DNA from 4 places in the Paenarthrobacter sp. Y-19 genome. Region 1 is predicted to be linked to each of the others. Evidence: riboswitches for the same ligand, from Rfam matches in the RefSeq annotation. Region 1 holds a riboswitch; each other region holds the start of a gene.

Region 1 (7,064 bases):
GCACATCTACTTCCGATGGACTGAGGGCAACCCGATTTCGAACCTGAGCCGCTTCCTCTTCTTCGGCGAAGGGGAGATCGCTCCCGTCACCCGCGAAGTGCTCCGGGAAGCCGAGCCGGACATCACCCGGCGCCCCTGGGTCCACGTGGGCTAGCCGCCTCGCACGCTCCTGCCCGGTTAGTCCCTTCGCAGGCTGCGCTCCTCCCCAGTTCGTCCCCCCGCGGACTCCGCTCATCCCCGGATTTCGGGCGCTCCGCTTGGCCCGTGGGACGAAGGGCGGCGGCAACCGGGGAGGAGCGCCGCCACCAGGAGCTCAAACCGGGATGGAGCGTCGGCTGGAGTTGCCCACATACGGCAAGTGCGTCATTTCGTGGAACGTTGGAAGCCTGTGGACTGGTCCGATGGACGCCTTCCAGTACCTCGAAAAAGTAGGCGGCGTGGCTCGGACCGGACAACTCCTGGCCGCAGGCTATTCGCGCCGGGACATCGCGCGCCTTCCAAGCAAGGGTGCGAAACAACCCCGGCGGGGCATCTTCATGCTTGCGGATCACAGACCCGAGTTGGCAACCGCCCTCCGCTACAACTCCTACGTCTCCTGCGCCAGCGCAGCTCAACACTACGGATTGTGGATACGCAAAGCACCTGATCTCCACCATCTAGCATGCGATCACGGTCACGGCACCGGGTTCGTCAGGCACAGGACCATGAGATTCGAACCTCATCCCAGCCTCCCAATCGCCGCGGTGGAAGATGTAGTCCTACATGCCATGGCTTGCCTGGCGCCGCCCGCTTCAACGGCAATGGCAATCTCGGCGGTTCGACTGCACGGTGTGCCGTTGGAACTGCTGAAGGAACAGTTGCAGGGAGACAGGTCGCGGCCCGTCCTCAACGCGCTCAAGGATCTCGACCTGCGTGCAGAGTCCATTGTGGAGGTCGATGCACAGCATCTGCTCCGCACCCACGGCATTGCATTCGACGCCCAAGTGGCAATACCTGGCATCGGGCGCGTCGACCTCCTTCTGGAAGAGTTCCTCATTATTGAAGTGGACGGCTTCGCGTTTCACTCCGATAGAAAGGCCCTCCGCAACGACTTGGCACGCAACAACGCCTCCACCATCAACGGGTATTTGGTCCTGAGGTACCCACCGGAAGTCATCTGGTTCGAGCCGGAGCGCGTGATCGCGGAGATCCAGGCGGTTCTCAAGCTGCGTCGTGACGATCCCGCCCGGTTGGTGGACGGCTTTGCCCAGCCGAGCCCCGGACTTTCGGGGATCGGCCCGGTCCCTGGCTTCCAATACAGGAGGTAACTGGGAGGGAGTGCACAACGCCGGGAGGGAAACTACCGGCTTGCTGCGGGCACCAGCACCCAGAGCACTTCCACGGTGTCGTCCGTCGGGTTGATCCACGTGTGCGGTTCGCGGCCCGGGAAGGAGAGGGTATCCCCTTCCTCGAGGTCGTATTCTTCGTTGGTCAGGATGAGCTTGATGCGGCCCTTGACCACATGCAGCACGTCCACGTCGCAGTCAACCGCGTAAAGCTCGTTTTCGCCGCGCCCGCGGGGCTCGATGGTGGCTTGGAGTATCTGCAGGCGCCGCTCGGAACGTGCGGTCAGCAGGCGTTCCACAATGCCTTGGCCGCCCAGCGAGATCCTGGGGCCGTCGTCGCGACGTGTCAGATGGGTCTCCGGCGCGGCGAACAAGTCGCCGACGGAGACGGACAGAACCTGGCAGAGGGTCACCAAGGAAGCAACCGACGGCGATGTCAGGTCGCGCTCCACGCGGCTCAGGAAGCCTTTGGTCAACCCGGTGGCGTCCGCAACCTGCTCGATGGTGAGGCGCTGCGCTTGCCGGGCTGCGCGGATTCTGGAACCGATGGCAACGGGAACATTGCTCGGTTCAACGGGTAGAGCCTTCATTCACGAACCTTTCAGGCCTGTCATGTGGCCCTGTCATTGGAGCAATAGTAGCCGGGAGGCACGCCAACAGGGCCACTGCGGGCGTAACCAAGTCCAAAGGATCTTGACTGTTACTCCGATCACAACATATCCTCATAGGCAACAAGTGTTGTCTGTGAGGCACACAACACATCCCCAAGCTCCAAACCCAAATCTCCAATCATCCGCACAGAGACTTCGACGCATCGCAGGAGTATCGTCGAAAACCCCAACCTCCGTGCATCAGCTCCAAGGACCGTTCATGGAATCTTCGGCTATTAATATCGCAATCGTGGTGGTGTACCTGCTCGCCATGCTGGCCTTCGGCTGGTGGGGCAAGTCCCGCACAAAGAACAACAGCGACTTCCTGGTGGCCGGCCGCCGCCTGGGACCCTTCCTCTACACAGGCACCATGGCCGCCGTGGTCCTCGGTGGCGCATCCACCGTGGGCGGCGTGGGCCTCGGTTACAAGTTCGGCATCTCCGGCATGTGGCTCGTGGTGGCCATCGGCTCCGGCGTGCTGCTCCTTAGCCTCCTGTTCGCCGGCACCATCCAGCGGTTGAAAATCTACACGGTCTCCCAAATGCTGAGCCTGCGATACGGCAGCAAAGCCACCCAGACATCCGGAATCGTGATGTTGGCCTACACACTCATGCTCTGCGCCACGTCCACCGGCGCCTACGCCACCATCTTCGTGGTGCTCTTCGACTGGGAACGCTGGTTGGCAATCGCAGTCGGCGGCGCCATCGTGCTGGTCTACTCCACCATCGGCGGCATGTGGTCCATCACCCTGGCAGACCAGGTGCAGTTCCTCATCAAGACCGTAGGCATTTTCTTCCTGATGCTGCCGTTCGTCCTGAACGCAGCCGGCGGAATGGACGGCATCCGTGAGCGCCTTGACGCCAGCTTCTTCCAGATCGACGGCATCGGCGTCCAGACAATCATCACTTACTTCGTGGTCTACACCCTCGGCCTCCTGATCGGCCAGGACATCTGGCAGCGCGTCTTCACCGCCAAGACCGCCACCGTTGCACGCTGGGGCGGAGCTACCGCCGGTGTTTACTGCATCCTCTACGGCATCGCCGGCGCACTGATCGGCCTGGCTGCCCGCGTCGCCCTCCCGGACATCGATGTCGCCAACCTCGGCAAGGACGTTGTCTACGCAGAGGTGGCAACCCACATCCTGCCCGTCGGCATCGGCGGACTGGTGATGGCCGCGGCTGTGGCTGCGATGATGTCAACCGCTTCGGGCGCCCTGATCGCCGCCGCCACGGTGGCCCGCGCAGACGTTGTCCCGTTCGTGGCCAGCTGGTTCGGCAAGACGATCAACACAGACGACACGGAAAACCCCGAGCACGACGTCAAGGCTAACCGCTACTGGGTCCTGGGCCTGGGCATCGTTGCCGTCCTGATTTCCATGGCAGCTCAGGACGTCGTTGTTGCCCTGACCATCGCCTACGACATCCTGGTAGGCGGACTCCTGGTCGCCATTCTCGGCGGCTTGGTCTGGAAGCGCGGAACGGGCATCGCGGCTGCATGGTCCATGGCAGTCGGCTCAGTTCTGACACTGGCCCTGCTCATCATGTACGCGGTTGGTGTCATCCCGAGCGAAGACGGCGTCTACGCCAACGAGCCCATCTACTGGGGCCTCGGTGCTTCCCTGGTGGTTTACGTCGTGGTCTCCCTGCTGACTCCGCCCACGGACGCAGCCGTCCGCGAGGCCTGGGACAAGCGCGTAGCCGGCGCCATCTCCGAGGAACTGCCGCCGGAAGTCCACCCGGTGGGCAGCAGCAAGTAACCAGGCAATACCCGACGGCGGTGCCGCCCCCTTTGCGGGGCAGCACCGCCGTTGTTGTGTCCCCGGCAAAAGGGCCTTCACAACCGCAGGTGCGGTACTGTTGTCCCAGCTTCAAGAGATGTGGCGCCAAGCTCCGACTGGCCATGCACCAACCCCATGTTCACGGGTGGTTCGGATGAGGAAGCGGCCCGTCCCGGACCTGAGACAACCGAGCGGGCAAGAGCACTCTCCACAGGAGCAGCACCTTGCCGTATCAGAGCGATGCCAGCCACGCCCACAACACCACCGGCCAAACCGAAGCCCGGAACGTCACGGTGATTCCCGCCGTCGACCTTTACCTGGGCACGGTCACCATAGTGGCCAGGAACGAAACCCTATTCTTCCGGCATCCCCATCCGCAGCAGATCGCCAGAGCGCTGGCCCAGGCCGTCCGGCCCTCAACGTGGTGCGAGGCGTCCCGGACCCTGACGGTTACTGTGGCCGCGACAGGAAAACGGGATGGCCAGCCGCGCCTGTTCGCCCTCGGCAGCCGGGACGAGGACTAGATTTCCTCTTCCTCCCCACGGAATTCCTCGGTCTCATCGATCGGCACCACCCGTTCATCGTCCTCGGGGGCGTCCACTTCCTCAACCCAGGGCTCGTCCACTTCCTGGTCTTCGGCGTAGTCGTAGGCCGGGTCCGACTCGATGGTGGTGCGTTCCGGGTACTTGGCGTGTGATTCGGTGGTGTCCATGGTGCAACCTCCGTCCCGTGGGCCTGTAAGAGCCCGCTAACCGAGTGCGGGGAGGCTCCCCGCCCCTGTCCTTCCATCTGAGCACCGGCCAAAGCGAGGGTCAAGCAGAGCCGGAAATTACGGTGCACCGAACATTCCAGCTAAGGAATACCAGCCAAAAAACCCTGCAAATAAGCGGTAGTGTGGGGCGTGCAATGGGGCCGCAACTACCCCACCCAGCACAGGAGATAAAGTGCAGATGCACCAGGAATCCCACAGTTCGTCGAGCCCCGCTCCGGACCCCGCAATCGAACCCGCAGCCCTCCACCACACCGCAGACCCGGCAGCACCCACTGCGTCGGACATCAGGCGGTGGCGGCAGTACCTTGCCGATGAACGCGCCGAGGCTGCGGTCTACCGCGAACTCGCCCAGCGCCGCGACGGCGAGGAACGGCAGATCCTGCTGGCTCTGGCCGAAGCCGAAGGGCGGCATGAAGCGCACTGGCTCAAACTCCTGGGTGAGCACGCAGGCATGCCCAAAGCAGCTTCCGCCCGCAGCCAGTTCCTGGGGTTCCTGGCCCGCAACTTCGGTTCGGTCTTCGTCCTGGCCCTGGCGCAACGTGCAGAGGGCCGCTCCCCCTACGGAACCGAGCCGGCCGCCACCCCCGCGATGGTGGCCGATGAACAAATCCACGAGGAAGTAGTCCGGGGCCTGGCGACCCGTGGACGCAACCGGCTCTCGGGTACCTTCCGTGCTGCAGTTTTCGGCGCCAACGACGGTTTGGTGAGCAACCTGTCGCTGGTCATGGGCATGGCCGCGACGGGTGTACCGAGTTCCGTGGTCCTCATGAGCGGCGTTGCAGGGCTCCTGGCCGGCGCACTGTCCATGGGTGCCGGCGAATACGTCTCCGTCCGCTCGCAACGCGAACTGCTCAACGCCACCCTCCCCACCCAGGCCACCCTGACCGCAGCCCCGTCGCTGGACATCGACCACAACGAGCTGGTCCTCGTTTACCTGGCACGCGGCATGACCCGCGAAGCCGCCGAGCACCGGGCAGCCGAGCGCATGGGATTGTTCAGCTGCGACTGCGATCCCAGCCTCTCCCTGCAGCCCGAGAAGCCGGTGGCCGATGAGCATGAATCGGTGGGTTCGGCGTGGGGCGCGGCGCTGTCCAGTTTCTGCTTCTTCGCCTCGGGAGCCATCGTTCCGATCCTGCCCTTCCTTTTCGGGATGACGGGTATGGCCGCGCTCCTGGTGGCCGGAGTCCTGGTGGGCATCGCGCTGCTGGCGACAGGCGCCGTCGTGGGTTTGCTGTCCGGTACGTCGCCGCTCAGCCGCGGCCTGCGGCAACTGGCCATCGGGCTGGGAGCAGCTGCTGCCACCTACGGTCTCGGTTTGCTGTTCGGCGCGGCGATCGTCTGAGTTTGGACTGCTCCCCCGGCAGACCGTAATGTTGGTTCGTCCTCCGCGCTGCCCCGCGTGACCAAGGGCCCTGAGGAATGGAGAACCGTGGACTGGGAGCGGGAAGCTACGCACGTGCCGAAGCACCGGCGATCGGGAACAACCCAGCGCGTTCTGCTCGGCCTGCTGATGGCATTCATCGCGGCGACGGTCGCTGTGCTGGTGTCCTGGTTCCTGAATGGCGACCCCCGCATCACGGCACTGTTCCCGGGCGTCAGCGTCCCGGGCGGCCCGCAAACCGGGAAGATACAGCCCACCTCGGCCCGCATTCCGGACGCACCACCGCCGGGACTTGAGGAAGCGGACGCCCCGCTGGCCTCGCCGACGGCACCGGGCACCACCAATGATTCGTACAAGTTCCTGGCCATGAACGACGACGGCACCCCGGTGGGCTATTCCCCTTGCCGGCCGCTGCACTACGTGGTGAACAACGCCTCCGCTCCCGAAGGAACCGACCCCCTCCTGACGACGGCCATTGCCAATATCTCTGCAGCCTCGGGCATCCGGTTCGTCAACGACGGAACAACCGACGAACAACCCGCGGACCGGCGAGAGCCCTACCAACCCAACCGCTACGGCGACCGGTGGGCTCCCCTGCTGATCTCGTGGACCACACCAGAAGTGGCGCCGGCCCTTGAAGGGAAGGTCATCGGCACGGGCGGCAGCACCATGTATTCGCTGGACAAGGGCCCCAAAAGCTACATCACCGGAAGCCTGGAGCTGGACACACCCCAGATCGCGGAACTTCTGGCCGATCCCGGCGGTGCGGACTACGTCCTTGCCGTCATGCAGCACGAGCTGGGACACGTGATGGGACTGGACCATGTGGACGATCCGATCCAGCTCATGTACCCGGAAATCGGGGCACCGGACGGTCTGGCCGCCGGTGACCTGAACGGCCTCCATCTCCTGGCATCAGCCCCCTGCCGCAAGGACATCTAGCAGCGTTCAGGCGTTGGGTACAAAGGCCATGGACTCACGGGGACACTGGACTTATGCTGGCGAATACGGCCGACGGCGGCGCCCCACCGCCCGTCCGCGGCCTCCACGTCAGGGGGTTCCATGGAACCTTATGGGTCGTCCAAGTGGCCGGACCCGGATCCTCCCCGGCCCCATTACCTTCCGCCTTCGGGTCCGCACGAGCCGCCTGAGCCCCGCC
Region 2 (7,064 bases), 1.7 Mb from region 1:
GGGCCAGGATCACTGCGCGCGCTGCGGCACGATCCAGATACGGGCCTACGCCGCTGTTGTGATACCTGATGACCTGCACCTGGTAGGCGAGGAGGGACTTCTCCTCCACAGCAGTGTCCCGGCCTGACCCTAGAAGGGTATTCAAACCGTAGATCCGTTGGCCGGAGGCGGCCGCCTCCTCCACGATGTCCCTTCCCCGTCCGATCAAATTCAACGCTTCTTGGTTGAGTTCCACGTGAAATGTCGGATCCGCAGCCGCTTCCGCCACAGCCAACGCGGAAACGGGGCCCGTCCCGATGGTGAAAATGCCCATTAGAAATCCAGCAGGTTTTGGCGGAATCCGCCGTTGCCGTAACTCTTCCTCAACAGGCCGCGGCGGCGGAGTTCCGGGGTCAGCTTGTCCAGCACACCGTGCACGGTCACCGGATCAACGAAGCCGGAGAACAGGAAGCCGTCGCCCCCTACCGCCGCGCCGGTCTCCTCCAGATAATCCGCAATTTCTCCCACCGTGCCGATGATCGAATCCCCGGCACCACCGCTGCGTGCCTGCAGGATTTCACGCAGAGTGGACCCGGGAGGGGCAGCCTTGGCGAAGTGCTCCAAGGTGCCCTGGTTGCTGTTGGTGCTCAACTCCGGAAGCGGGGCATCGAGGTCGAACTTTTTGAAGTCGATCACGGACAGGTAGGAGATGGAGTTGAGCTGGCTGTCGATGTCGCGCTGCGTCAATTCCCGGCGCTGCGCCCGCAACTCCTCGGCCTCGGCTGTGGAACCCACCACGGTGGGCTTCAGCACGAAAAGCACCTTCACGTCGTCGGGATTCCGGCCGGCTTTCGCCGCCTCGGCCCGGATCGAATCCCGGTAGGCCTTCATACCGTCAACGCCGCGGGCGAGCGCAATTGCCACATCCGCGTGACCGCCGGCAAACGCTTTGCCCCGCGGAGAGGCGCCCGCTTGGACAAGCACGGGTTCCTCGGGCAACGGTGCCGTGTTCAACGGCCCACGGACCTTGAAGAAGTCCCCGTCGTGGTTGATCGGGTGCACTTTGGTATGGTCCGCAAACACCCCGGCTGAAACGTCCTCAAGTACAGCGTCGGCCTCCCAGCTACGCCAAAGCCGCCTGACGACGTCGACGAATTCCTCCGCTTTTTCGTACCGGAGGTCGTGTTCGATCTGCTGGTCCAAGCCGTAGTTCTGCGCGGCGAGATCGCTGCCCGAGGTGACCACATTCCATCCGAGCTGCCCCTCGGAGAAGTGCTGCAGGGTAGCGAGGAGCCGGGCCGCGGTGAAGGGCGGGTAGAAGGAAGCGCTGACCGTGGGAACGATCCCCAGGTGCTCCGTGGCGGAAAGCAAGTACGGGACCAACGCCAAAGGATCGTGTTTCGGCGCAAAGGAAGCATGGGCCAGCGAAACCTCGGCAGTACCACCATAGGTGTCCGGGACGGTCAGGGAATCCTCGATGATGAACAGGTCCAGCCCGGACAGCTCGAACGCGCGCACGGCCTCCTGGTACAGGGCGGGCTTCTTCCAGTCGTACCCCAGGCTGTAGCCCGGAGTGCCCCAGCCCTGCACCCCGAAACCGTGCCCAACGAACCAACCAAAATGCAGCATGGGCTTGAGTGTAGAACTGCTCTGTCCGTTCACCGCGACCTGATTTCATACGAAGTTACAGGGGGTCGTACTGCGTCAATTATGCTCCCGGGACGTCTTAATTGGACCCGTACTCCAGTACCGCCCGGTTACGCAACATGACGACGGCCGCCGTGCGGGCCGTCGTCGTGAATGCTACGTTTTTCTTGAGTAATGAGAACCAGCGCAAAGCCCTGACTTGCTGGTCGGCAACCCTCTCTCCGGCGGGGTGCCTCAGGTGACTACTCGGCGTATCGACAACTCGAACTGCAAGCGTGACTGAGGAGCACCAGCAATGCCTGAACCCACTGAAGAAAAACTCTCTTACCGCCTGATAACAGGCCCGGATACCCGCGACTTTTGTGAGCGGATCACCAACGCCCTGGCGGATGGGTACGTACTGCACGGCAGCCCCGCCGCCACGTTCAACGGAACCGACGTGATCGTCGCGCAGGCCGTCGTCCTGCCCGCCGCGATTGCCAGCGCCGATGCCGCAGTCGCCAACGCCGTTGATGAACTGGATACCGACGACGAAGAAGCATTCGAGGGCCACGCATGAGCTACGCAGGTGACCTGACCCCGCAGGACGCGTGGGCCAAGCTTGAACAGGGCGCCATCCTGGTGGACGTCCGCACCGAGGGCGAATGGGCCCACATCGGAATCCCCGACACGAAAGCCACCGAGAACGATCCCCTGTTCATTCAGTGGAACCTCGCCGGCGGCATCCCGAACTCCCGCTTCATCGAGGACCTGCAACAACAGGCACCCGAGGACGACGGCGTGGAGCTCGTCTTCATCTGCCGCTCCGGCCAGCGCTCCATCGCCGCCGCCATCGCCGCCACGCAGGCAGGCTTCACCGCCTACAACGTCCTTGAAGGCTTTGAGGGCGAACCCGACCGTTACGGCGAACGCACCGTCAATGGTTGGAAGAACCGTGGCCTGCCAACGAATCTGGGGACCGAGTAAGTGACTTTCAATCCTGACGCCGCCGGCTGGAGCCCCGACACCCAGGCCGTTCGCGGTGGACTTGACCGTACCAACTTCCAGGAAACGGCCGAACCCGTCTTCCTGAACTCCGGCTTCGTTTACGAATCCGCCGCCGCGGCAGAACGCGCCTTCACCGGCGAGGACGAACGCTTCGTCTACTCCCGCTACGGCAACCCGTCCGTGGCCACCTTCCAGGAGCGGCTGCGCCTCCTCGAAGGTACCGAGGCTTGCTTCGCGACGGCGTCCGGCATGTCCGCCGTGTTCACCGCACTGGGTGCCCTGCTGGCTGCCGGCGACCGCGTGGTTGCCGCCCGTTCCCTCTTCGGCTCCTGCTTCGTGATCCTCAACGAAATCCTTCCGCGCTGGGGCGTGGAGACCGTGTTTGTTGACGGACCGGACCTTGACCAGTGGCGTGAGGCTCTCTCCGAGCCGACCACTGCGGTCTTCTTCGAGTCACCGTCCAACCCGATGCAGGAAATCGTGGACATCCAGGCCGTCAGCGAACTGGCGCATGCCGCTGGGGCGACTGTCGTCGTCGACAACGTCTTTGCCACTCCCCTGCTGCAGCGCTGTGGCGAGCTGGGCGCCGACGTGATTGTGTACTCAGGCACCAAGCACATCGACGGCCAGGGACGCGTCCTCGGTGGCGCGATCCTGGGCACCAAGGAGTTCATCGATGGACCGGTGAAGCAGCTCATGCGCCACACGGGGCCATCGCTTTCGGCTTTCAACGCCTGGGTGTTGACCAAGGGCCTGGAAACCATCGGGCTCCGAGTCAACCACAGCTCGGCATCGGCCCTGAAGATCGCGGAATGGTTGGAGCAGCAACCCGCCATCAGCTGGGTCAAGTACCCCTTGCTGAAGTCGCACCCGCAGTACGAGCTCGCCGCGAAGCAGATGAAAGCCGGCGGCACAGTGCTCACGTTCGAGCTCTCGCCGTCCACTGGCCGCTCCGCGAAAGAAGCCGCGTTCGCGCTGCTTGATGGATTGCGTGTCATCGACATCTCCAACAACCTTGGTGACTCCAAGTCGCTGATCACCCACCCTGCCACCACCACCCACCGGGCCATGGGTCCGGAGGGCCGGGCGGCGATCGGGCTGTCCGATGGCGTGGTGCGCTTGTCGGTGGGGCTGGAGGACGTGGACGATCTCATCCTGGATCTGGAGAAGGCCCTCAAACAGGTCTAACCTTGCTGGCATGAGGCATCCATACCGCCGGGCGGGGGCTGTCATCGTTGCGGGATCGGTGGTGTGGTTGGCCGGGATTTCACCGGGATCCCGCGTGTACCTCATGCACGACCCCGCAGAGCGCCTGCGTTTGCTGCTTGCCAGCGAGCGCGGATGGGTGATCGGCCACCACGCGGCCGCTGCAGGAACCGCCGCAGTCCCGGTGGGCTTCCTGGCGTTCTCGAAAGCACAACCGGCAGGGACCTCCAAAGCGTGGGCGTCCGCGGCAGCAACAGCGCTGCTCGCGGGCGCACCATTCTTCATCTACAGCTTGTCGCGGCGGGCCTCGGACCTTGAGCGTTTCGCTTATTTTCGGGGATCCAATGCACCGTTCCTCGCCTACTCATGGCTGCATGTGCTGGGCTTGGCTGCCATGGGCGGCAGCCTGCTGAAGTCCCCCGCCAAACGATGGGCGGGGATGACGGCAGCAGGGATGGCCGTGGTTTCCGGGACCGTCCTGGCGACCACCAAGGACATCCCGCCCCTGGTTTTCTACCTCACCGAAGGAGCCGTCGGAGCGTACCTGATGGCGTGGCCGGAACCCGGGGACATCGGGGATAGCGAGAACATCGGAGACATCGAGGGCTAAGGCCGCCGCACTCTGGTCAGCAGCGGGACCGGGTCCTTGAACGCGCCCGTCGCGGTGCCACGAACAGTCACCTTCGCAGCGTGCGAGACCACGGTGGCAAGGGCTTCGGAGCCGGGCGGATTCCCGCCGTCACGATGCCTGGCGCTGTACCGTGCCGCTGCGTCCCGTTGTTCGAGCGCTCCGTTGCCGCGTCCCAGAATTTCGGCAATGCCCGCCTTGACCAGCGCCAATTCACCTTGGTCATCCAGTACCGGGCTGAGATAGTCAACCAACGCCCACACGACATCAGCGGCAGGCTGGGGCCGGAAATCGCCGAAGTCCAGGAGGTCTCCCCGCAAACCGGAATTACTGGCCCGCCAACCCGCCATCCGCAGCAGGGCGGTCGGCACCGGGGTGGGATCAACGCCGTCGAGCATTTCCAAGGAGGCCGTCTCCACCAAAGCCCGCACCAGCACCGCGATCAGCGCCGCGTCCTCTGCGCGGAGGCAGACGTCGGCGACCCGGACCTCTACGGTGGGCTGGTTCCTGGCGATCCGGGCATCGAAGTAGATCATCCCCTCATCCAGGACTACACCGGTATCAAGCAAGCGCTGCACCACGCGTCGATAAGCCGTGAGCGAGCCAAAAAGCGATGACGGCCCGGACGTGGGCCACCGGTTCCATGCCTGCGTGCGGTAGCTGTCGAACCCGGTCGGAAGCCCGCGCCAGTAGGGCGAATTGGCCGAGAGCGCGGTGAGTACCGCGAGTTTGTCCCGGATGTGGTCCAGCACCACCACGCCTTCCTCCGGGGACTCCACTGAAGTGTGCACGTGGAACCCGCACGTCAACTGCTCGGTGGCGATGATGCCGAAGTGGTCCAGCATCGCGGCGTACCGGGGATCCGGGGTGGTGTGCGTGTTCGAGGCCAATGGTGAAGTGGCGATCGCTGCAACCCTTGCCCCGTGCCGCCGGGCAGCTTCATCGGCCATGGCGCGACCCCGGCGAATCTGCTGCAGGAGTTCGGCATAGCTGTGACACGGCCGCGTTTGGGTTTCGATTTGCTCCAGCTTGAGCTCCTGGCTCAGTCCGGTCTCCGTGGCAGGTTCCTCGTAGCCGGCCAGAAGCGCGTCCGCGAGAGCCAAGGGCATGCCCGTCACCGGATCAACGATGAGCAGTTCTTCCTCGACCCCGAAAGTCCGCATGCTCCATTCTGCGTCACGGGTGGCCTTCAGAACACAGGGTGGGACTGGCAGTTTGGCCTGCGGCAAACAGATTCTGCTGGATCATCGTCCGTGGAAACGGAGAGGACCCGCGGATTAGCCGGCCAAGCAAGCTGGCCGGGGCCGATGATCCAGCAGATTTGTCCACATACGCGAAGTTTCCGGGCCGGGGAGGGACCAGTCCGTGGCTGACTGAAGGCATGAACGCATTCGAATTCTTGTCGTCAGTAGGTGGAGTAGCCAAGGTAGGGCTGCTTAAGGCCCACGGGCACACCCCGGCGGACCTAAGGAAGCTCGAGGGGGCCTATCAACCGCGGCACGGCATATGGGCTCTGCCCTCCGCAGATACGGAGTTTGTCTCTGCCCTCGTAAACAACGGACTTCTGACATGCGCAAGCGCAGCTGTCCGCTATGGCCTCTGGCTTAAAGACAAACCGGGAAGACTGCATCTGGCAACCAAGCACAACAGAGGCCGGGGGTTTATCCGGCACGGAGGTCTCAGGCTGGGCTCGGAGTCCTACGTTCCAGTTGCCTCGCTGGAAGACACTGTCATTCACGCTCTCACGTGCCTGCCGGACGTTGACGCCATTGCCGTGGCCCAGTCCGCTATGAAAAACCGTGGAGTTCCCCGTGACGTCCTGGAGGGCGAGCTGCGGGCCAACTACTTCGGGAATGCGAGGAAACGACTGCGCCAGGCCGACGGTTTGTCTGAATCCGTCCCGGAGATCAGTGCCCGCCTGCTTTTTGAGGCGGCGGGACTCTCCTTTGAACGGCAGGTCCAAATCCCAGGAGTGGGCCGGGTGGACACCCTGATTGACGGCTGGCTGATTGTGGAGGTCAATGGCTATCAGTTCCACAGTTCACGGGAGGCCTGGAGAAAGGACATGGGCAGGTTGAACGCGGCGCAGGCAATGGGTTACCGCGTCCTGAGCTTCTCCCCCGAGCAAATCTGGAACTCGCCGGAGCTGGTCTTGGGCCAGATCCGGGCGTGCCTTGGGCTCGGAAGGCCGCGGGATGGGCGATGACAGAGTATTTGCTGGATCATCGCCCGAAGCAGCAGCCGGAAGGCCCGAAGTTCCGGGCTTTTCCGTTGCTGCGAGCTCCGATGATCCAGCAAAAATACGTCAGCATCAGTCCTGGAAGTACTCCACCTTCGCGCCGATGGTGTTCAGCCGCTCGGCCAGGTCCTCGTAACCTCGCTCAATCACGTAGATGTTGCGCAGCTCGGAAGTACCCCTGGCCGCAAGCATCGCCAGGAGAAGGCAGGCGGCGGGGCGCAGGGCCGGAGGGCAACCAACTTCTGCCGCACGCCACTTCGTTGGTCCGTTGACGTAGATCCGGTGCGGGTCCAGGAGCTGAACCTGGGCGCCGAGCTTGTTGAGTTCTGTCAGGTAGATGGCCCGGTTTTCGTAGACCCAGTCATGGATCATGGTCTG
Region 3 (7,064 bases), 440 kb from region 1:
GTCAATGGTCAGACAGTGCGGATCACCACCGCCTGAAACAACGCCCCTTAGGGGGCGAGGACCTTGTGGGTGAGGAACTCCCCTACGTGCCCGATTTCCTGCTGGTTGATGCCGTGCCACATACCCGTGTAGAGGACCTTGGTAAGGTCCACGTGCTTGCGGACCCAGCCCATGGTGTATTCGATCTTGTCCGGCGTAATGACAGGATCCTGCTGGTCACGGCCCCAGAACATCGGCACCGATCCGTCCAGCTCGTCGTCCTTGAACGCGGCGTCGCCACCGGCGTCGATCACGAAGCCTGAAAGCCCGACGACGGCCGCGAAGTCCGCGGGACGGTACCGGAGCATGGTGGTCGCCATGGCCATGCCCATGGAGAAGCCAAGAAGCGTAACCGAGGAATGGTTGGCCTTTACCGTGTCCAGCCAATCCAGGGCGTATTCGGCGGCAAGCTTCACGGCGTCCAGGGAGTAGTCGATGGACGCAGTGAGCGGGAACCACGTAAAACCCGGGCCCATGGGCATCGGTGCACGCAGCGATGCCACGACGAACCCCTCGGGGAGCAACCCGGCCAGGCTGAAGAGATCGTCCTCGTTGGATCCGTAGCCGTGCAGCAGGACCAGGAGGGGCTTGCCGGCGCGTTCGGCTTCGTCGTGGGACCAGAGGACAACAGGTGCTGGAAAAGCGGGGGCTTCAGTCATGCCTCCATTCTTGCAGTTACCCGTAAGTAACAACCTACGGTGGCGTAGGTCGGCCCTCTGGGGGCAGGATATGAGCGTGAGTGAGAACAATCATTTAGTGAAACCGGGCGAACCCGCCCAAAAGCACCCGTGGAGCCGTTACGTGGCGTTGGGTGATTCGTTCACGGAAGGCATCGGCGATCCCGAACCTGCCAATCCCGGCGGTTACCGTGGCTGGGCGGACCGTGTCGCCGAAGAGCTGGGACGCGGACACGAGGACTTCGCCTACGCCAACCTCGCCATCCGGGGCCGGTTGCTGCAGCAGATCGTCGACGAGCAAGTCGGCCCCTGCCTGGAACTGCAACCGGACCTCGTCTCCATTTCCGCCGGAGGAAACGACCTCATCCGCCCCGGCGGTGATCCCGACCTTCTGGCCGAGAAACTCGACGCCGCCGTCGGCGAACTGGGCTCGGGTGGCGCCACGGTAATCCTCTTCAACGGTCCGGATACTGCGTCCTCGGTCCTTGGCCGCATCCGGGGCAAAGTTGCCATCTACAACGAGAACCTGCGAACGGTCGCAGCCCGGCACGATGCCATCATTGCCGACATGTGGTCCTTGCGGCAGCTCGCTGATACCCAGATGTGGGATGCCGACCGCCTGCATTTCTCCCCCCTGGGCCACCACACCATCGCCATGATGGTCCTGGAGGCATTGAACGTCCAGCACACCCTGGAGCCGCTGGTACCCAAGGCTCTTCCTCCCCGGACGTGGCGGGAAGCCCGCTCATCGGACCTGGTCTGGGCACGGGAGTACTTCGTGCCTTGGGTTATCCGGAGGCTCCGTCACCAATCGTCCGGCGACGGCATCACGCCAAAGCGTCCGACGCCGGGACCTGTCTTTGGTGCCGCCGGTACCGTGATGCCGCGCAGCTAGCCGGAAGCGATGGGCCGGTGAACCAGCATGGCGAGTGATGACTCTCCCCGTACAGTGGGGGTCCGGCAGTTGCGTCTCCGACGGCAACAGTTACGTCCTCCCCTGGGTGCAGCTCCGGGGGATGTGGTGCGCAATCTCCTGGCCGTCCAGTCGCAGGAATTCGCCTATGCCCGTTGGACCGTGGCGCAGCGGACGCCCTCGAGCACTGCAGCTGCAGTGGAACAGGCCGTTGCCGACGGGACCATCCTGCGGACGCACATCCTGCGCCCCACATGGCATTTTGTGCACAGGGATGACTTGGGCTGGTTGATGGCGTTGTCCGCTGACCGGCTGCATCAAGGCAACAAGGGCATGTACAAGCGGACCGGGGTGGACGGGGAAACTGCCGCACACAGTGGGAGGATCCTTGCAGCAGCCGTGGCGGATGGTGCCCACAAGACCCGCGAGGAGTTGGCTGATGTTCTGGGCCAGGCCAGCTTTCCCGGCAAGGGGCTGGGTTTCATCTACCACCTCATGCACGCCGAAATCAGCGGCATTCTGGTGAGCGGCGCTCCGGTTCGTTCGGCTGGAGGAGCCCTGAAACAGACCTACGCTTTGTTCTCCGAACGCGTCACCGCTCCGTTTTCCAGGCCACTCAGCGGAGCGGACCGGGAACACGCCCTGGGGCAGATGGCCCTGCGGTATTTCAGCAGTCGCGGACCGGCTACCGTGAAGGACTGTTCGGCGTGGTCCGGGCTGACCATGAAAGACGTGACGTTGGGACTCAACGTCGCTGCGGAATTATCACCGGGAACGTTGACCCGGGTCTCCTTCGATGACCTGGACTTTTACGTCGCCTCGGCTGACGCAGAAGCCCTGGAGGCTCCTGCCGGCCCAGCGGCCGGTTCCGTGCTCCCCCGCGTCGACCTCATCCAATGCTTCGACGAATACGTGATGGGGTATTCGCAATCCCGCCACTACCTGGGCGGTACCGCACCGTACTTGCCTGAGGACAACGGCCCCATGCATGTAGTCCTCGTGGACGGCAGGCTGGCCGGATGGTGGCGGCACAGCTTCGCAGGGGGCATGTGCGGGCTCGAGGTCCGGATGGACAAGCCGACAACCAAGGAAGAGCAGATGGCCCTGGAAGCCGAAGCGGAACGCTACGGGATTTTCCTGGGCATGGAGGCCAAGCTGCTGTGATGGGCACAGGGCTAAGCTGGGGCTAAGACCTAGGAGGCCTGCACTGTGAACAATCTGATCTTCTGGATCATCGTCTGCTCGTGGCTGATTCCCATGGGAATCCGCATGTACAACCGGTCCAAGGCCCGCCGCCTGCAGAACGGGAATTTTCGTGGTCAGGATTATCCGCAACAGGGTTTCCCACCACAAAATTACCCGCCGCAGGACTACCCGCAACAGAACTACCCGGGCTACCCGCCAGGGCCGGCAGTCATCCGGCCTGCAGACGAGGCACCTCAGGTCGCGCCGCCGTCGAACGCCTCCTACCCAAGCGGTTCCTACCCAAGCGATTCCTACCGGGCCGGACAGCCCGCTCCCGCGCCGTTTCCCACTGCCGGTTCCGAGCCCCAGGGCTACCGCGCCCGAAAGCTGGCTGAACTGGATGCGAAGTTCACCAATGGCCAGATCGCCATGGAGGACTACATGAAACAGCGCGGGGAGATCATGAACGGCTAGGCACGTCCGCAAACAGGCAACTCTACGAACAGGCTCCTCACGGTCAGGCGAAGAACGCCCCGCGAAGCTGCTCCGACAATTGGCCGATTTCCGTGAGGAAGCCATCGTGGCCGATCGGCGCCTGGATGGTGTGGACCGGAACATTACCCGGCAGTGCTGCCGCCAGCTCCTTGGACTGGGCCGGGAAGTACAGCCGGTCCGTGTCCACAGCAGCAACAAAGAACTCGGCGGTGGCACGCGAAAGTGCTTCCTGCAGTGTGCCCCGTCCCCGCCTGATGTCGTGAGACATCAACGCTTCGGTGATGGCGATATAGCTGTTGGCATCGAACCGCCGCACAAGCTTTGTCCCTTGGTGGTCCAGGTAGCTTTCCACCTGGTAGCGACCACGCTCCCCCAGGACTGCTGCGGAGAGCGGCGTTTCCTGATGTTGGGCTTCCCTGCCGAAGCGGAGATCCAGTTCCAGGGCGGAACGGTACGTGATGTGCGCAATCCGGCGGGCCAGGGCAAGTCCGTGTTCCGGGGCCGGACCGCCGTAGTAGTCCCCATTGTTGAAGTGCGGGTCCTGCCGGATGGCCAGGGTTTGGGCCTGCGCAAAGGCAATCTGCTCGGCGGTGCTGTAGGCTCCCACCGAAATGACGGCGCAGCGGTTGACCCTCTCCGGAAACGTGACAGCCCATTCGAGGGCCCTGGCCCCACCCATCGAGCCGCCCAGGACCGCGTGCCAGGATTCAATCCCCAAGAGGTCCGCCAAACGGGCCTCAGCAACCGTGCTGTCGCGAAGAGTGACCAGGGGGAACCGGGAACCCCACGGCTTGCCGTCCGGCGCATCGGAGGACGGGCCGGTGCTGCCATAGCAGCCGCCCACGATATTGATGGAGACAACGAAGAACCTGTTGGTGTCGATGGTGGCGCCCGGACCCACCAACTGCTCCCACCACCCTTCCTCGTCCGTGGCTCCGCGGGCAACGTGGGTGCTGCCCGTCAGCGCATGCTGGATGAGCACGGCATTGGACGCGTCGGCGTTGAGTCGTCCCCAGGTTTCGTACGCCAACACGACGTTGGGGAGGTGACCGCCGGCTTCGAGCGCCAGCGGCCCTATGCCCGCGTACTTGACGGTTCCGTCTTCTTCTCCGGATTTGGGAAGTGCTGTAGCAGTGATGGTCATTCCTTTGACACCTAACTTCGCGCTTGCCCGTCGCCTTGCGTGCGAACAGGCCAGGTCTTCACCCGGGGCACCCCACCGCGGAAGGAGGGTTGCCGGCCAGCAAGCCGGGGCTATCTGCTGGCACTCATGACCTAATACGTAGAGTCTAGGAAAGACACCACCGTTATGGCGAAGAATGTGACACCAGTGTGACGTTCAAGGGCAGCTTCATTCACGAAAGAGCACTCCGGGGTGCCGTCCGGCGAATAATCGTCGATGTGGACGACACCCCGGGTCCGTCAGCCAGGTGCGTCAGCTGCAGGCGTGGACTGCCCGTTCAGGCACCCTTGGCCGCGCGGAAGCCGGCTTCGAGGTCGGCAATGATGTCATCGATGTGCTCAATGCCCACGGACAAGCGGACCAGGCCCGGGTTGACGCCGGCGGCTACCTGCTGCTCGACCGTCAGCTGGCTGTGCGTGGTCGACGCCGGGTGGATGACCAGGGAGCGGACGTCACCGATGTTGGCGACGTGGGAGTGCAGCTCCAGACCGTCCACGAAGCGCTTGCCGGCCTCTACGCCACCGTTGATGTTGAAGGCCACGATGGCTCCCGTGCCCTGGGGTCCGTACTTGCGGCCCCGCTCGTACCAGGGGCTGGACGGCAGGCCCGCATAGGCGACCGATTCGACGTCGTCATGCGCTTCCAGCCACTCGGCCACCTTGGTGGCGTTGGCGACGTGGCGCTCCACCCGCAGGCTCAAGGTTTCCAGGCCCTGCGCGATGAGGAACGCGTTGAACGGCGACACGGCCGAGCCGAGGTCGCGAAGGAGCTGGACACGGGCCTTCAGGATGTAGGAAAGGTTGGCTCCGAGCGCTCCGTCCTTGCCCAGGTCGCGGGCGTAAACCAAGCCGTTGTAACTGGGGTCCGGGGTGTTGAAGCCGGGGAACCGCTCCGGGTCTTTGCCGAAGTCGAAGTTGCCCGAGTCCACGATCACGCCTGCGATCGCCGAACCGTGTCCGCCGAGGTACTTGGTTGCGGAGTGGACCACAATGTCCGCGCCCCACTCGATGGGCCGGATGAGGAACGGCGTGGAGAGGGTGTTGTCGACGATGAGAGGCACGCCTGCCTCGTGCGCGACACCGGCGACGCCTTCGATATCCAGCACGTCCTGGCGTGGGTTCGAGACGACTTCACCAAAGAACAGCTTGGTGTTCGACTGGACGGCCGCACGCCACTGCTCGAGGTTGTCCGGGTCCTCGACGAAAGTCACGGAGATGCCGAACTTCTTCAGCGTGTGGGCCAGCAGGTTGTACGTGCCGCCGTAGAGGCTGGGGCTCGCGACGACGTGGTCGCCGGCCTCGGCGATGTTCAGGATGGCAAAGGTCTCGGCTGCCTGGCCCGAACTGAGCAGCAGTGCACCCAGACCGCCTTCGAGGCTCGCGACGCGCTGTTCCACGGCGTCCTGCGTGGGGTTGCCTATCCGGGTGTAGATCGGAGCCAGTTCGGCCAGGGCAAAGCGGTTGGCCGCGCTTTCAGCACTCGGGAAAACGAACGACGTTGTCTGGTAGATCGGCAGGGAACGCGCGCCCGTGGCGGCATCCGGCTCTTGGCCTGCGTGGATCTGGCGGGTTTCGAAAGACCATCCTTGGGACATGGAATTCTCCTGTTCGTGGCGCGTGTGGTCGGCGGAATAGCTGCGGGAAGGAAGCTGCGGCCAGTCTAGGAAGTGTCCGGGTCCTTGGACAGCTTTGTGACGCCAGCAGAATATATGGGCTCTTTTGCGACCTTCCATGACGCCCGTCGCGAGATCCCACCTTAGTTAGGGTTGGCTTAGCTGAGACACCGATCACAAAGTGCCAAGATGAAGCCATGCGCATGGATCACGTCTCTTACGCCTGTGAACGAGATGGCCTCTTGGCCACTACCGAACGAATTTCCGCGGCTCTGGGAGTGGACGCAGTCCGGGGCGGAGTGCACCCGCGCTTCGGCACCCGGAACATGATCATTCCCCTTGCGGATAACAAGTACCTGGAAGTCGTGGAGGTCCTGGACCACCCTGCTTCCGACAAAGCACCCTTCGGCCAAGCTGTCCGTGCACGCTCAGCCGCCGGCGGCGGTTGGATGGGCTGGTGCGTGGCAGTTGACGACCTCGCCCCGTTTGAGGAACGCCTCGGCCGCGCAGCAGTCCCGGGCAACCGCAAGTTCCCTGACGGCCGCGAACTGGTGTGGCAGCAGATCGGCATCCTCGGCTTGATCGCCGATCCCCAGGTGCCGTACCTGCTCAAGTGGGAGGGCGACCCCTCACTTCACCCGTCCAAGGTGTACGAGAGCGATGTGAAGATGTCCAGCCTCACGATCGCAGGTTCCGCCGAACGCGTGACCGAATGGCTGGGCGAGCCAGTGGAGAAGCCTCTCGAGGACGTCGCGGTCCAGTGGATAGCACCACGCGGCACGCCGGGCATCATGGCCGTCACTTTCGAAACCGCCTCCGGAGCCGTCACCATCTGACCGTTCCCCTGATCCGGGCTGGTCCCGGCCCTGGACACCGCTGTCCAAACAATGCTTCGGCCGCCATCAGCGGGTGCCAATGACGTCACCCACCGATGGCGGCCGGATACTTTTAACGGCTGCA
Region 4 (7,064 bases), 1.8 Mb from region 1:
CTTGTACTGGTGGAACGCTGAAAAGGCCTTGGTGTAGGCCTCCTGGACGAGGTCCTCCGCGTCAGAAGGGTTCCGCGCCATCCTCATGGCAGCCGAGTACAGCTGGTCGACGTACTGCATTGCGTCGCGCTCAAAACGCTCGCGCCGCTGCTCCGGGCTCTCCGCTGCAACATCGACGGCGGCCGGCGCCGGGGCGTTATCGTCGTCCGTCGCGTCGGCTGCTTCGTACATGGCCGCTGCGGCCGGTTCAATGGTGCTCATCGTTGCCAAGTCTACTGTCAGCTTGGGAGAATCCGGCTGCACCCCGTACCCGGCCTCCGGTAGAACCATGCGGTCCTTCACCAAAGTCAAAAAACCAACTCCGTTCAGCGAGCGGCAACGCCGTGCCGCAGTCCGGTCTCCACCGCACCTGAAACTCACAACGGCCGCTGCTGGGTAAATATTCCGCAAAAGTGCAAGACTAGATCCGACTGCACCCCGTGAACACAACACTCATCGAACAGTGTGGCAAGCCACCCAGGAGGCAAAACATGTCTTTTATCCGTTTTCTCGCGCGGCCCATGCTCGCATCCAGCTTTGTCGTTGCAGGTCTGGACAAGCTCAAGAACGCTGACGACACCGCCAAGCAACTGTCACCGGTCCTTCGACGAGCCTCTGAATCGCTGCCCTTCAAAGCGGACGAGAAGACCCTCGCCCGGGTCCTGGGTGGAGCCCAGCTCGGCGCCGGAGCCCTGCTCGGACTGGGTAAGCTTTCGCGTTTCGCAGCGACAGTGCTCGCGCTGACGTCCGCCCTGAACTCCTACGTCGAATGGCGTTCAGCCGACATCAGCACCAAGGAGGGGCGCACCGCCCGGAAGGCCCAGCTCCTGAAGAACATCTCACTTACCGGCGGCGTGTTGTTGGCGTCGGTGGACACCGAAGGCCGTCCGAGCATCGCCTGGCGGGCCGAGCACCTTGCCGCCGACGCCAGGAAGGTCACCGGCAAGCAGATCAAGAAGGCAGACAAAGCAGTGCGCAAGGCCGTAGACAACGCAGTTGGAGCATAAGGAAGCATGACAGGTACCACCGCCGCCAATACCGAACCGGACAAAGCCGCCAGCCTCCCGCTATGGCCGGCCCCTTATGCCAAAGGGCCCGTGGACGCCACCGTGACGGTCCCAGGTTCAAAATCGCTGACCAACCGGTACCTGGTGCTGGCAGCCTTGGCGGATGGTCCTTCGCGGCTCCGGGCTCCGCTGCATTCACGCGATTCGGCCCTGATGATCCAGGCCCTCAGGCAGTTGGGTGCCACCGTCACCGAGGTACCCGGTGACGGTGACTATGGGCCCGACCTGGAGATCACTCCCCTGGACCCCTCTGCTTCGAGCTCAACGACAGCCATCGACTGCGGTCTGGCCGGTACCGTCATGAGGTTCGTTCCCCCGCTGGCTGCCCTGCGCAGCGGCGCCACAGTCTTCGACGGCGATCCCCATGCCCGTAACCGTCCAATGGGAACCATCATCGAGGCACTGATCGCCCTGGGAGTTCCGGTCGCAGCCGAAGGCGGCAGGACGCCGTCGTCCCTTCCTTTCACGGTGGAAGGCACCGGCGAGGTGCGCGGCGGTCACTTGGTCATCGACGCGAGCGCTTCCTCCCAGTTTGTCTCGGCGTTGCTGTTGGTAGGCGCCCGCTTCACCGAAGGCCTGCACTTGGAGCACGTGGGCAAACCCGTTCCAAGCCTGGACCACATCACCATGACCGTTGAGGTGCTTCGGAGCGTGGGCGTTACTGTCGATGACTCCGTACCCAACCACTGGCGCGTTTCGCCCGGCAGGATCAGTGCTTTCGACCAGCGGATCGAGCAGGATCTCTCAAACGCCGGCCCCTTCCTGGCCGCCGCCCTGGCAACGCACGGCACTGTCCGCATTCCCAACTGGCCCACCGGCACCACACAGGTGGGCGATCTCTGGCGGACCATCCTTGCTGCCATGGGCGCAAGCGTCACCCTTGACGGGGGAACACTGACGGTTACAGGCGGCAATGAGATCAAGGGTGCTGATTTCGACGAAACCAGCGAGCTCGCGCCGACCGTAGCCGCACTGTGCGCTCTGGCTACCGGCCCTTCGCGATTGACGGGCATCGCCCACCTCCGCGGCCACGAAACAGACCGCCTCGCTGCCTTGGTTGCCGAAATCAACCGCCTTGGTGGCGATGCGGAAGAAACTGCCGATGGCCTGGTAATTCGCCCAGCTTCCCTCCATGGCGGAGTGGTACACAGTTACGCAGACCACCGAATGGCCACTGCCGGCGCCATCCTGGGACTCGCCGTCGACGGCGTCCAGGTTGAAGACATCGCCACAACATCCAAGACGATGCCCGAGTTCCCGGAGATGTGGGCACGAATGCTTGACTCCGCCGGCACGAATGAGGCCGGCAACTGACCATGGGCCGCGACGCACGTTCCTGGGACGAATCCGATGTCCGGATCCGTCCCAACAAAAAAGGATCACGACCCCGGACCAAGGACCGTCCCAGCTACGATGACGCCGTGATCGGACGGATCATCACGGTGGACCGCGGGCGGTACCGGGCAATCGTTGACGAAGACTCCCCCAACGAACGCATCATCATCGCCGCACGCGCCCGCGAACTCCGGCGCAACCCTGTTGTGCCCGGTGACTTCGTGGCCCTTGTAGGCGACGTTTCCGGGTCTCCGGACACGCTGGCCCGGCTGGTCCGGGTGGAAGAACGCCGGACCCTCCTTCGCCGCAGCGCCGATGACACGGATCCGATCGAACGGGTAGTCGTGGCCAACGCCGACCAGTTGGTGGTGGTTGTTGCAGCCGCGAATCCCGAACCGCGGACCGGGTTCATCGACCGCGCCCTTGTGGCGGCGTACGACGCCGGTATTGAGCCATTGCTGCTGATCACCAAGGCCGACGTGAAGGATCCCACTGAACTGCTGGCCAACTACGTCAGCCTGGATTTCCCGGTGATTATCAGCCGGACAGCCGATTCTGAAGCCGGCGGCATTGATGCCCGATCCGATGATGGGCTGTCGGCCCGGTTGGACAGGGATGCTGTTTCCCGGCTACGCGCACACCTCGGTGGCAAAGTGACCGTCATGCTGGGCCACTCCGGTGTGGGCAAGTCCACCATGGTCAACGCGTTGACGGGCGCCGAGCGGGCCACCGGCGGCGTGAATGCCGTCACCGGACGTGGCCGGCACACTTCGTCGTCGGCATTGGCGCTGAAGCTCGCGGATGCCCCCTCGGGCAGCTGGATCATTGACACCCCCGGTATCCGCTCCTTCGGCTTGGCCCACGTGGATCCGGACCGGATCTTGCATTCCTTCCCGGACCTCGAACCCGGCACCGAAGCATGCGAGCGGGGATGCAAGCACGACGCTACGGCAGTGAACTGCGGGCTGGACACCTGGGTCAATGAAGGACATGCGGGCCCTTCAGGGGTGGCGCGCCTGGCGTCACTGCGTCGCCTGCTGGGCGCGGACCCGCGCCTGGAGGCCAAAGAAGCGAAAGAGCTCGGCACGGTTACTTGATGACACTGGAAAACTGAAGGTGCAGCGGTAACGTCCCCACCGCCGCCAGTATTTCAGGATAGTTTGGTGCCATGACCCAACCCGCTTCCACCTACAACGACGACCTGCGCCTGGCCCATGTCCTCGCCGATTCCGTCGACGCCCAAACCATGGATCGCTTCAAGGCCCTGGACCTGCAGATCGAAACCAAGCCGGACCTCACCCCTGTCACCGATGCCGACAAGGCTGCGGAGGAGGCTATCCGCGGTCAGTTGTCGCGCTCGCGTCCACGTGATGCAGTCCTGGGTGAAGAGTTCGGCAGCAGTGGCCACGGATCGCGGCGCTGGATCATCGATCCCATCGACGGAACAAAGAACTTTGTCCGCGGCGTTCCAGTATGGGCAACGCTGATCGCGCTCGTCGATGAAGGCGAGCCCGTCGTTGGTGTGGTCAGCGCTCCGGCGTTGGGCAAACGCTGGTGGGCTGCCAAGGACATGGGCGCCTACATGGGTCGGTCCCTCGCTTCAGCAACCCGCCTCAAGGTGTCCAACGTTTCACGCCTGGCCGACGCTTCCATGTCCTACTCCAGCCTGTCCGGCTGGAAGGAGCGGGGCAATCTGGACGAATTCATGGACCTCACGGAGGACGTCTGGCGCACACGTGCCTACGGTGACTTCTGGTCCTACTGCCTCGTGGCCGAGGGCGCGGTGGACATCGCCTGCGAACCGGAGCTGAACCTCTACGACATGGCTGCGCTCGTCCCCATCGTGACGGAGGCTGGCGGTCGCTTCACTTCCCTGGAAGGCGAAGACGGACCGTTCGGCGGCAACGCCCTCGCCACCAACTCCATCCTGCATTCGGAAGTCCTGAAGCGTCTGAACCCCGGACTGGACGACCTCCTGCAGCCCCAAGCCTGAGGCCGGCCCTACTCCGGATTGCCGAATTTTCGACGGCGGACGCCCGCTTTTGTGCGCGTCCGCCGTTTTTTGTTCGCGGAAATGATGATTTGGCATTCCGCGTAACAAAGCGCTTAACAAAACCCCACGGCTTTGGATCGTCCCCCGGACGTGCCTTAGCCTTTTTTACAGGTCACGAGTGCCAGCGCTAAACCCCGGTTTGCTGGCCGGCAACCCTCCATTCGCGGTGGGGTGCCCCGGGTGACGACCCGGCCGGTCCGGAACGGATGCGGCAAGCGCGGATCCCCCCTGTGGGGGTCCCTCTTGAGTGAGGTCCCATGAGCACAGTCACGTTCAACGCAAACACCATCCCTTCCTTTGTTGACGAAGCCGCCCTCGAATCGGCAGCTGCGCGTCCCCTCGCCGCCGTCACGGGCGCGGAGCTTCAGGCGCCTCTGATCCAAGGTGGCCACGTCCGCTATGCCAACCTCGACTACGGCGCGTCAGCCCCTGCGCTGACGATTGTTTCCGCCTACCTCAACGAGGTCCTCCCGTACTACGCCAGCGTTCACCGCGGGGCAGGCTTCGCCTCGCAGATCAGCACCTCCGTCTACGAGAATTCCCGGAACATAGTCCGTGACTTCGTTGGCGGACGTGCAGACGATTCGGTGATCTTTACCCGGAACACCACGGACTCCTTGAACCTGCTGGCCGGCTGCCTCCCGCAGGTCGACGGCGGGTTTGCCGGCGAGGTCCTGTACTTGGACATTGAGCACCACGCAAATCTGCTGCCGTGGCAGGGCGTGCCGCACCGCAGCGTGGTTGCGGCGCCGACCCTGGCCGGAACGCTGGATAAGATCGAAGCCGAACTGGCCCTGGGCGGCGTCAGCCTGCTCGCCGTCACGGGCGCCTCGAACGTCACCGGAGAGATCCTGCCGATCGCCCGGCTTGCCGCGCTGGCCCACGAGTACGGCGCGAGGATCGTGGTGGATGCAGCCCAGCTCGCTCCGCACCGCCGCGTCAACATCGCGGAGGCTGACGTCGACTACATCGTCTTCTCAGGACACAAGCTCTATGCGCCGTTCGGCGCAGGAGTGGTAGTGGGCCGCCCGGACTGGCTCGACGCCGGGATCCCGCACCTGGCAGGTGGCGGCGCTGTCCGCGAAGCGCGCTTGGACTCCGTCAGCTGGGCCACGGGTCCGGCGCGGCACGAGGGCGGTTCCCCCAACGTCCTGGGCGCCGCGACGCTCGCCCGCGCCACGCAGGTACTCGCCGGCCTCGACCAGGACGCCTGGCACGCACACGAAGCGGGCATCCGCAGCTACCTGGTTGAGGGCCTGGAAGCCATCGACGGCGTAACAGTCCACCGGATCTTCAGCGATTCCGAGGACACCATCGGCGTGGTCAACTTCTCCGTAGAAGGATTCGACGCCGGACTGGTCGCCGCATATCTGGCGGCCGAACACGGAGTGGGCCTCCGCGACGGACGTTTCTGCGCGCATCCGTTGCTCAAGCGGCTGGGACTGCCTTCGGGTTCCCTGCGCGCAAGCTTCGGCGTCGGCTCCCGGTTGGAGGACGCCACCAGGCTGCTGGCAGGCATCGAGGAACTCAAGCGCAACGGCCTGGGCTGGGACTATGTGGTGGACGAGGGCCGCTGGGTACCGGCCAACGACCACCGCAGCTACCCCGAGTGGGCGCCCAACACCCCGGGCACAGCCGGTGCCGCTCCCTGCACGGTCGACTAGAGGGTAAATTCGTAGGGTACCTCTAACGGCCCTGTGAAGGAGTTTGCGTGTCCCTGCGCTCAGCGAACGGCGCTCCAGTCACTCCCGGTCCCGCCGGTCCCCGCGGACCCAAACTCCATGCCTCCCGCCGCCATGAACTTGGCCAAAGCTTCCAGGATGGCGGAGAGCACTACGATCGCGTGCGGCCGGGCTATCCTGTGGACTCCGTTGATTGGCTCCTACCTGAAGGGGCATCGACAGCTGCGGACCTCGGCGCAGGAACGGGCAAGTTCACCGCTCTCCTGGCCGGACGCGGACTTGAGGTGGCCGCCGTCGACCCTTCCACCGATATGTTGGCGCAACTGCGAAAGGCCTACCCCGATGTTCACGCGACGGAGGGGACGGCCGAGGCAACCGGACTGGCGGACTCAGCATTCGACGTCGTCAGCGTTGCCCAGGCCTGGCACTGGTGCGAGCCCCTTGCCGCGAGCACGGAGATCGCCCGTATCCTGCGCCCCGCGGGGGTTCTGGGGCTGATCTGGAACCAGTTGGACACCTCAATTCCCTGGGTCCACAGGCTCTCGCGCATCATGCATGCAGGCGACGTCCACAAGCCGGGATTCCGGCCGGTTATCGGCCCGGAGTTTCACGGACTGGAACGCCACCTCACCAGGTGGGAGGACCCGCTCTCGCCCGAGGACATCATGGAGTTGACCAAGTCGCGCAGTTACTACCTGCGCGCCAACGAAGCGACGCGGGCCAAAGTCATGGGCAACCTCCAGTGGTACCTCTACGAACACCTTGGCCACGCGCCGGGAGACACCGTGCCGCTGCCCTACCTGACGCAGACCTGGCGTGCATACAAAGTCCACGATGCCACACCACGGTAGGCTAGGGGTGTGAAGACCAGTACGCCCTCCTCCTCGA

The links. Region 1 has a riboswitch for S-adenosylmethionine ahead of PYR64_RS03445 (hypothetical protein). Riboswitches for the same ligand answer to the same signal wherever they lie in the genome.
Region 2: linked by a shared signal. The riboswitch ahead of PYR64_RS16925 (DUF1737 domain-containing protein) and the one ahead of PYR64_RS03445 (hypothetical protein) in region 1 are both predicted to bind S-adenosylmethionine.
Region 3: linked by a shared signal. The riboswitch ahead of PYR64_RS05305 (homoserine O-acetyltransferase) and the one ahead of PYR64_RS03445 (hypothetical protein) in region 1 are both predicted to bind S-adenosylmethionine.
Region 4: linked by a shared signal. The riboswitch ahead of PYR64_RS11980 (aminotransferase class V-fold PLP-dependent enzyme) and the one ahead of PYR64_RS03445 (hypothetical protein) in region 1 are both predicted to bind S-adenosylmethionine.

The regions. Positions count from the first base shown of each region.
Region 1 covers NZ_CP119414.1:724,019-731,082, reverse strand. The annotation lists gene PYR64_RS03465 (amino acid transporter) at 1-154, shown strand, start outside; gene PYR64_RS03460 (DUF559 domain-containing protein) at 831-1,307, shown strand; gene PYR64_RS03455 (cupin domain-containing protein) at 1,340-1,915, opposite strand; gene PYR64_RS03450 (sodium:solute symporter) at 2,196-3,731, shown strand; SAM riboswitch class IV at 3,841-3,960, shown strand; gene PYR64_RS03445 (hypothetical protein) at 3,977-4,276, shown strand; gene PYR64_RS03440 (hypothetical protein) at 4,273-4,464, opposite strand; gene PYR64_RS03435 (VIT1/CCC1 transporter family protein) at 4,703-5,866, shown strand; gene PYR64_RS03430 (matrixin family metalloprotease) at 5,954-6,847, shown strand; gene PYR64_RS03425 (peptidase M10A and M12B matrixin and adamalysin) at 6,968-7,064, shown strand, end outside.
Region 2 covers NZ_CP119414.1:3,614,908-3,621,971, forward strand. The annotation lists gene PYR64_RS16915 (aromatic amino acid ammonia-lyase) at 1-313, opposite strand, end outside; gene PYR64_RS16920 (NtaA/DmoA family FMN-dependent monooxygenase) at 313-1,641, opposite strand; SAM riboswitch class IV at 1,797-1,908, shown strand; gene PYR64_RS16925 (DUF1737 domain-containing protein) at 1,922-2,185, shown strand; gene PYR64_RS16930 (rhodanese-like domain-containing protein) at 2,182-2,592, shown strand; gene PYR64_RS16935 (O-succinylhomoserine sulfhydrylase) at 2,593-3,801, shown strand; gene PYR64_RS16940 (hypothetical protein) at 3,812-4,429, shown strand; gene PYR64_RS16945 (glutamate--cysteine ligase) at 4,426-5,610, opposite strand; gene PYR64_RS16950 (DUF559 domain-containing protein) at 5,829-6,653, shown strand; gene PYR64_RS16955 (UDP-N-acetylglucosamine 1-carboxyvinyltransferase) at 6,759-7,064, opposite strand, start outside.
Region 3 covers NZ_CP119414.1:1,159,402-1,166,465, reverse strand. The annotation lists gene PYR64_RS05330 (RNA-binding S4 domain-containing protein) at 1-36, shown strand, start outside; gene PYR64_RS05325 (phospholipase) at 48-698, opposite strand; gene PYR64_RS05320 (SGNH/GDSL hydrolase family protein) at 769-1,611, shown strand; gene PYR64_RS05315 (winged helix DNA-binding domain-containing protein) at 1,738-2,793, shown strand; gene PYR64_RS05310 (hypothetical protein) at 2,839-3,288, shown strand; gene PYR64_RS05305 (homoserine O-acetyltransferase) at 3,332-4,453, opposite strand; SAM riboswitch class IV at 4,468-4,585, opposite strand; partial or broken gene PYR64_RS05300 (bifunctional o-acetylhomoserine/o-acetylserine sulfhydrylase) at 4,770-6,107, opposite strand; gene PYR64_RS05295 (VOC family protein) at 6,302-6,940, shown strand.
Region 4 covers NZ_CP119414.1:2,545,082-2,552,145, forward strand. The annotation lists gene PYR64_RS11955 (sigma-70 family RNA polymerase sigma factor) at 1-261, opposite strand, end outside; gene PYR64_RS11960 (DoxX family membrane protein) at 531-1,046, shown strand; gene aroA (3-phosphoshikimate 1-carboxyvinyltransferase) at 1,053-2,420, shown strand; gene PYR64_RS11970 (ribosome small subunit-dependent GTPase A) at 2,423-3,538, shown strand; gene hisN (histidinol-phosphatase) at 3,610-4,434, shown strand; SAM riboswitch class IV at 4,605-4,718, shown strand; gene PYR64_RS11980 (aminotransferase class V-fold PLP-dependent enzyme) at 4,752-6,158, shown strand; gene PYR64_RS11985 (class I SAM-dependent methyltransferase) at 6,206-7,027, shown strand; gene PYR64_RS11990 (metal-dependent transcriptional regulator) at 7,037-7,064, shown strand, end outside.